Regions from separate parts of the Sinorhizobium garamanticum genome, predicted to be linked through region 1. Evidence: predicted binding sites of a transcription regulator. Region 1 holds the regulator's gene; the other holds the start of a gene.
The links. The regulator LexA, encoded in region 1, represses DNA repair genes until DNA is damaged. The targets are predictions, from matches to a motif close to TGTTCNNNNTGTGTTCNG.
Positions count from the first base shown of each region.

Region 2: PZN02_RS12700 (ATP-dependent helicase) is a predicted target of LexA. The motif match lies at 2,204-2,221, and genes of this name have one in related genera.

Region 1 is NZ_CP120373.1:3,651,996-3,656,095, reverse strand. Features, by position in the region: partial or broken gene PZN02_RS17200 (SMR family transporter) at 1-271, opposite strand, end outside; tRNA gene PZN02_RS17195 (tRNA-Asn) at 347-421, opposite strand; gene PZN02_RS17190 (hypothetical protein) at 562-855, shown strand; tRNA gene PZN02_RS17185 (tRNA-Cys) at 1,150-1,223, shown strand; gene lexA (transcriptional repressor LexA) at 1,891-2,610, opposite strand; gene PZN02_RS17175 (TOBE domain-containing protein) at 2,840-3,109, shown strand; gene PZN02_RS17170 (hypothetical protein) at 3,233-3,439, opposite strand; gene PZN02_RS17165 (hypothetical protein) at 3,837-4,100, opposite strand, start outside.
Region 2 is NZ_CP120373.1:2,739,419-2,743,518, forward strand. Features, by position in the region: gene PZN02_RS12700 (ATP-dependent helicase) at 1-2,161, opposite strand, end outside; gene PZN02_RS12705 (carboxymuconolactone decarboxylase family protein) at 2,273-2,683, opposite strand; gene PZN02_RS12710 (cyclase family protein) at 2,725-3,546, opposite strand; gene PZN02_RS12715 (efflux RND transporter periplasmic adaptor subunit) at 3,841-4,100, shown strand, end outside.

The DNA of each region.
Region 1 (4,100 bases):
ACAGACCGAGCATCTCGCGGCCGCTCAGCGCATGGCCAAAGACGAACACGGAGACGAGCGTGATGAGAGCGACACCGGACCCTTCCCAGATGGCATAGGCGACGCCGACGGAGATTGTCTTCACGGCTTTGGCAAGGAACACGTATGAGAGCGCAATCGAAGCATACATGATCGCATGTCCGGCATAGGAGCCGGAGGCAGCCTTCATCGCCGTGAGGCCGGCGACCTCTGTCGCGATCGCGAGAGTCAGGAAAAGCCATGCAACACGCATGAGGAACCTTCAGAGACCACATCGACAAACAAAAAGAGCCATTCGGGCGTTTACCGCGAATGGCTCTTTTGAAACTGGCTCCCCGGGCCGGATTCGAACCGGCGACCTATCGATTAACAGTCGAGTGCTCTACCGCTGAGCTACCAGGGATCATCTGCACCGCAGAAGTGAGGCTGCTAATACAAATGCTTTTTCGATTTGCCAAGCGCTTTTTCAAAAAAAATTGACAACGTCGGTTGCGAGGCTGTGGAGAAGGCCCCAATTGTGGGGTGGAGCATGAAAGAGGAATAATGACGAACGGCAGGAAAGAACGGCATTTCGGCATCGATCCGCAGACACGCCAGATCGTGCTCGGGAAATGGCGCATTAACTTGCCGGACTCGCCGGTACTGCGAATCCTGGTTGGTACGCTTCTCATCGTGGGCGGCGTCTTAGGTTTTCTGCCGGTGCTCGGTTTCTGGATGATTCCTCTGGGGTTGCTTGTGCTTTCTCACGACATACCGGCGATCCGCCGCCGCCGCCGCAAGTTGGCGATTTGGTGGGCGCGTTGGCGCGGCCAGCAAAATTCCTCCGGCAAGTCCTGAGCGGGGCGCGCGAGGCGGCAGAAGCCGATGCCTGAGGGAGCGAGGGAGGCCGACGAATCGACTGCCGTGCTGCGATGTTTGTCGGCGCAGGGTCGCACGAGCTCGCTGATGGCACCGTAGGCACGCAAAGCTGCCGTTAGAATCGAAAAAATTCCGGGCTGGATTGCAGTTGGGGATCGCTGGGGAGAACGGCGAATGACTACGAGCGTTCCACCTTTTTCGAAAGCTTCCCCCTTGCGCTCCTCATAGATTCGTTCTAAACGCCGGCCATCGCTTGATCGATCGAGCGCGAGAGGCCTCGTGGCGGAGTGGTGACGCAGAGGACTGCAAATCCTTGTACCCCGGTTCAATTCCGGGCGAGGCCTCCAAAAGAAATCAAATGCTTAACATTTCTGCTTCAAGCAGATTTCGAGAATTGCCTAGGCCTCCGCTCAAGGCAATGACCTGGGCAGTGGGCCTCTACCTCGCCAGTTTCGCACTCTTCCCAACGAAGGTCCCGAAGCGGGTTGGAAGGGACACCAGAACTGGCTCTGGTACCCTCAGTGCCCCAACCGCCGACATGGATGTCGCCAGCGTGCGCTCACAGCAACATGTCGAGAAGCGCAGCGCACAAGAATCCTAAGACCTTTGCCAATGTCGGGTAGGACTAAGGTCCATGGATCGGGGTGGGCGGCGCCCTTAAACTCCACTGATATCATTTACAATGAGCTTTTACTTTGAAGCGCGGTTTGTAGACTCGCCGGTCTATGCCGAAGAGCAGGGCCGGCTTTTTCTTCTATTCCAAGGCTTCCCTCGTTCTACTGCATGTTTCCCTAAATCGTAGCCGATTGGGGATGAGGATATGCGGGAATTTACACTGCTATAGCATCCGTTGCGCGTCTGATAAGACGCGCGGCGCCGTGGATAAGACCTTTCGTGGGAAGCCGGCAGGTCACGTCTGCAGCTCTGAAAGAAACAATATCCTGTTCGAGCAGCACGGCTAAATGCGCACTGGCTCCCGCAAACCAGGCTCGAATTTCCGCTCAGACCGCCAAACTAGTGATAGCGGCGAATAAGGCCGACGAGCTTGCCTTGGATCTTGACGCGGTCCGGTCCGAATATCCGCGTTTCATAGGCAGGGTTGGCCGCTTCGAGCGCAATGGAGGCGCCCTTTCTGCGGAATCGTTTGAGCGTTGCCTCTTCGTCATCGACTAGTGCAACGACGATGTCGCCGGGATTCGCCGTGTTTGTATTCCGAATGATCACGGTATCGCCATCGAAGATACCCGCTTCGATCATCGAGTCGCCCTTGATTTCGAGCGCGTAGTGTTCGCCGCTGCCGATCATGTCGGCCGGGATGGAAATATCGTGCGTGTTGTTCTGGATCGCGGAAATCGGGACACCGGCCGCAATTCGTCCCATGACCGGCACCGAAATCATTGCAGTGTCGCTCGGTGGCGCCGATTTCGTCGTGGCGGCGGGCGCTACAGGTGGCTTGCCCAGGCTGCCTTCTATGACACTTGGCGAGAAGCCACGCCGAGGCTGCGGGCTCGCCATATAGGCCTCAGGCAGCTTGATGACTTCGAGCGCGCGCGCCCGGTTGGGAAGGCGTCGAATGAAGCCGCGCTCTTCAAGTGCGGTAATCAACCGATGGATGCCCGACTTGGAAGCGAGGTCCAGTGCGTCTTTCATCTCGTCGAAGGACGGCGGCACCCCGGATTCCTTCATTCGCTCGTGAATGAACAGAAGCAATTCCTGTTGCTTGCGGGTTAGCATGGCGCGTCACTCCAGAATCGCGAAACAAATCAAGAACAGACACTATCTGTTCCATATGTGTTCCGCAAGTACCTAAAATTCCGTGAATTTCTCTCGCCATCGCGAATTTCTCGAGGGAGGCCCTCGGTCGCTCCGCCGACCGCCGCGTCGCGAGCCACGGAAGGGGCAGGATCGCGCCTTTCTGGCCGGTCTTATGTCTCCGTCAGGCTGATCGGCGCGGTCATCGAGCATGACTGCAGGCCATCAGATCTCCTTCGTCATCCGGCCGGGGAACATTGGGCTCCAGCCGTTCAATGGTATTGTGAGTGATGCGGCGCCGAACAGCGTCAGCGGCCTCATCCAGGGCAAGGTCTTCCTGGTAGAGGTCGGGGAATACACGATCGGCATCGATGGCGATCAAAACCTGCTTGTTCGCACGCATCCCTCGATCGGCATCAGCCGTGGCGACCGCGTTCGCGCATCATTCCCCGAGAACAAAGTGTCCGCAATCTGCGACTGAGTTACTGCATGATTCCTTAAATCGGAATCGATTTAAGGACAAAATCATGCAGCAATTCAAAGTGCTACAGCGACCTTTGCGCGTCCGATTGGACGCGCGGCGCAGTGTGTCTTCAATTGCTCGCTAGATCGTGCGGATCATCTGCCAGATCTGCTCCGGATCCCTGACGCCGGTCTGGTAAAGCTTGATGATCCTTTGGGCGACTTCCTCAGCCTCATCGCTCCCCATCGTCAGGTTGCGTTCTTCGAGCGCCTTGTGCAGCACGCCCTCCAGGATCGCGACTTCACCGGGAAGGATAGGATAATCTCGGAAGTTATTGAAAGGGTTCATGGCCGATCTCCTCTTTGGGGCAAATCTGCCGGTGGGAACAGTCTACGCGTTTTTTCAGAGGGTGCGAACGGGAAACGGTCGCTTTACTACAGCGCCGCGCGCGTCTTATCAGACGCGCGAACGACGCTGTAGCATTTTGAATCGCTGCACGCTTTTATCCTTGGATCGGCCACCTTTTAGGAAACGTCCAGGCGGGCCCTTGGGCATATCGCGTTATCGCAATGGCGGTTGACGCGACCGGGGTTCTCGAAGCGCAAACAGCCGCGCCACGAAACGAAAGGCCCGCGCCGCCAACGTTATAAAGCCCGCACCTCGCCTCCGCGCCCGCCTCAGGGCGGCGCGGAGGCGTATGGCGGGATTCGACGACTCCCCCGAGGCTGACTGTGCCCGATGACCCCTAGTTGCTCGAAGCTGGATGAGGCAACATCTTCGGCGGCTCTTCCAGGAGAGTATAAGGTCCTTCAGGGCACTTGACGTCCGGGTTCACCGGGTGGAACAGGCCGAGAGGGTTCGGCTTGAAGATCCACGCATGCAGGTCGTAATGGTGGAGCTGCGCCGGCAGAAGCGGTTCATGCCCCTCCATGGGGCCGTCGAAGGGATGCCCGAAGAGCTCGGGATTCGGCTTGACGCCCGTGGCGAGCGGGATCAGCCATTCGACAGC
Region 2 (4,100 bases), 910 kb from region 1:
CGATCGGCAGTTCGTCGAGGAAGCGCGAAGGCATCGTGGATTGCCAGAGGCCGTGGATGCGGCGGTTCGAGACGAACCAGATATGGCAGCGGCGCTTGGCGCGGGTAATGCCAACATAGGCGAGGCGGCGTTCTTCCTCGAGGCCGGCGCGGCCGCCCTCGTCGAGCGCGCGCTGGTGGGGAAAGAGGCCTTCCTCCCAGCCCGGCAGGAACACCGTGTCGAATTCCAGGCCCTTGGCCGAATGCAGCGTCATGATCGAGACGGCATCCATGTCTTCGTTCTGCTCGGCGTCCATGACGAGCGCGACGTGTTCCAGGAAGCCGCGCATCGACTCGAAGGCCTCCATCGAGCGGATGAGTTCCTTCAGGTTTTCCAGCCGCCCTGGCGCCTCGGCCGATTTGTCGGCCTGCCACATGGCTGTGTAGCCGCTCTCGTCGAGGATCTTTTCGGCAAGTTCGGTATGCGGCGTCGTTTCAAGCAGCGTCTGCCAGCGGCGGAAATCGGTGACGACGTCGAAGAGGGCTTTGCGCGCCTTCGGCTTCAACTCGTCCGTCTCGATGATTTCGGCGGCTGCTGCCAACATCGGAACACCGCGAGCTCGCGCGAACTGAAAGAGGGTGCTGATCGTCGCGTCGCCCAGGCCACGCTTAGGAGTGTTGATAATACGCTCGAAGGCCGGGTCATCCGATGGATTTGTCAGAACGCGCAGATAAGCAACAGCATCGCGGATTTCGAGGCGCTCGTAAAAGCGCGGGCCGCCAATCACGCGATAGTTGAGCCCTAGTGTGATAAAGCGCTCTTCGAACTCACGCATCTGGAACGAGGCGCGCACGAGGATCGCGATGTCGTTCAGGTTGTGCTTCTGCCGTTGAAGCTGCTCGATCTCCTCACCGACGGCGCGGGCTTCCTCTTCCGAATCCCAGGCGGCATGCACGTGTACCTTCTCATCGTCCGGATTGGTGCGTTCGGTGAAGAGGGTCTTGCCGAGGCGGCCTTCGTTGTGGGCGATCAAGTGCGCGGCGGCGCCGAGAATATGCTCGGTCGAGCGGTAATTGCGCTCGAGCTTGATGACCTTGGCGCCGGGGAAATCCTTTTCGAAGCGCAGGATGTTGTCCACTTCCGCGCCGCGCCAGCCATAGATCGACTGATCGTCGTCGCCCACACAACAAATATTGATTTGTTGTGTGGGTTTCTTCGCGCTCACGCTGTCGCCGCTGGCGCGGCTGCGCTCCGCGGGGGCGGACGAAACGTCGTCCGGCCAGCCTTGGCTGGCTCGGGCTTCGCCCGCAGGCGCGGCCCTCGCGACAGTTGTTTTTCCGTGTGGCCGCTGGGCGAGTAGCCGCAGCCACATATATTGCGCGGTGTTGGTGTCCTGGTACTCGTCGACAAGGATGTAGCGGAACTTGTCGTGATAGTCCCGCAGCACGTCCGGATTGGCGCGGAACATCCGGATCGGGTGCAGGAGCAGGTCGCCGAAATCGCAGGCGTTGAGCGTCAGGAGCCGGTTCTGGTAGGCGGCGTAGAGTTCGCGGCCCTTGCCGTTGGCGAAGGCGCGGGCGTCGCCCTCCGGAATCTGCGAGGGGTCGAGGCCCTTGTTCTTCCAGGTGTCGATCATGCCGGCGAACTGCTTGGCTGGCCAGCGCTTGTCGTCGAGCCCTTCGGCCTGGATCAGCTGTTTGATCAGCCGCACGACGTCGTCGGTGTCGAGGATCGTGAAATCCGACCTCAGGCCGACGAGCTCCGCATGGCGGCGCAGGAGCTTGACGCCGATCGAGTGGAAGGTGCCGAGCCACGGCATGCCTTCGACCGCATGGCCGACGAGCACGCCGATGCGCTCCTTCATCTCGCGCGCGGCCTTGTTGGTGAATGTGACGGCGAGGATCTGCGACGGGAAGGCGCGGCCGGTCGAAAGAATATGGGCAATGCGGGTCGTCAGAACACGGGTCTTGCCGGTGCCGGCGCCGGCGAGCACGAGCACCGGTCCTTCGAGGGTCTCGACAGCCTCGGTCTGCTCGGGATTGAGGCCGGAGAGATAATCCGGGCGCTTGGCCTTGTCGCGGGCGGCCATGGCGCGCGCAGCGATACCGCCGCCGGCGGGCGCGGGTTTGCGCGGCGCCGGCTCCTCGTCGAAGAAGGGAATGTCGTCAAAACCTTTGCTCATGCGGCCCAATGTAGTGATTCGGGACCGAAAGGCCAGAAAGGATGTTCTTCTTTTATTCCGGATTCTTCAAGCGCGAAGACAAGCCTGTGGAAAGACAAGGCATTTCGGCCATCAATTTTCGCCCGCCGCATCGAAAGCTGGATCGACCGGAACCTGCAGCGCGGTGGCCAGTTGATTGGTCTTGGCAGCGAGCGAAATGACGCGCAGAAGGTCGGCGTGCTGCGCCTCTGTCATGCCCTTGGCCTTGGCCGATGCCGTGTGGGAGTGGATGCAATAGTTGCAGCCATTGGTGACGGAAACGGCGATGTAGAGCATTTCCTTCACCAGCGGGTCGAGGGCAGAGGGCGTCGCCATGACCGCCTTCACCTCCGCCCAGGTCCGTTCCAGCAGGTCCGCATCGAAGGCGAGCCAGAGCCACATATTGTTGATGAAGTCCGATTTCCGTGTGGCACGGATGTCGTCGAAAACCGCTTTGACGCGCGGGTCGGCTTCCGGATCGGGCGGCGGGACGACTGTGCTCATGCTTTCTCCTTGAGCTCTTACTGAATTTGCGCCATCGGTTCTTAGACGAGCGCGAAAACGCGGGCCGGGCCACCGGTGCCGCCGCGGTGCTTCGGCGCGCCGAGCACCAGGGTCGCGCCCTTGGCCGGCAGTTTGTCGAGATTGGCCGCGGCCTCCAGTCCCCAGCGGCCTTGCGGCAGCCAGGCGTTATGCGTGGCGAAATCGGTCGACATGCCAAAGTCGAGCGAGAGCGTATCGACGGCGATGCCGGCGGCCTGCGTCTCTTCGAGCAGAAACTTGGCGGCCTCGACGTGGAAACCCGGGAAATGGAGCTTGCCCTCGGCATCGGCGTTGCGGAACTTCTCGGTTCCGAGATGGCCGGCCCAGCCGGAGAGCATGGCGACACAGGCGTTTTCGGGGATGTCGCCATTGGTGCCGATCCATGCCTTGATGTCGTCCGGCGTTACTTGCGCGTCGGCGTTGCCTGTCGCCTTCTCGCGGATATCGACGACGCAGAGCGGCACGACGAGCTTCTCGACCGGCAGCTCGGCGACCGACATGCCGTCGGCGGAGAAATGCAGCGGGGCGTCGACATGCGTGCCCGTGTGTTCGTTCACCCGAAGTTCGAACAGGTTGAGCTTGTCTTTCGCATAGCTGAACTTTTGCTCGCGGAAGAATTGCTGCTGGCCGAAGTAGGTCGGGAACTCCTCGGAGAGTTCATGGGTGAGGTCTGTAACGCTGGTATGGCCGGCGGCGAGCGTCGGCGGCGCTATTCCCATGCCGGCGGCGGCAATGCCGGCTGTGCCAACCGCAGCCGCTCGGAAAAAGCCGCGCCGCGACAGCATTCGCTGCTTTACCGATTCCATGATGCAGGCGTCGCACATCGTCCTTCTCCCCAATATGCGTTGAACATCGAAACCGATCGGAAATGGTGCCCGAGGCAAGCAGAATAGCCCAGCCGCCGAAGCAGTAAACACGGGTTGTCCATTAAAACACGGCGCCATCGGTGCGCCGCTAAGGGCGCCATCATGCCGCCAACAAATTCGCTTTTATTACAATTGCGTAATGATGGCATTCCGAGATTGCTCGAAGGCACGCAAATAATGATACTCGGGGCATATCGGAACGCTCCGCCGGCACGGGCCGCGCTGGAGCGCGCTTTTCATTTGGAGATTTGAATGCGAGTTTGGAAGCAGCTGGCGGTCAGCGCCCTTGTGCTCGTCGTGGGGGCGGCAGCTTGGGTGCGTTTTGCGCCCGGCGCGGGCGAGACGCTGGCGGCAATCGGCGTTTCACATCCGCTGATCGATGCACTGTCGAAGTCGCAGGGGGGCGAAGGTGAAGGCGGGCGGCGCAATGGCGGGCGCGGGCAGGGTGGCCAGGGCGGCTTCGGCGATGCGACGTTGGTCGTCGTCAGACCGTCGGCAAGCGCGATCGTCAA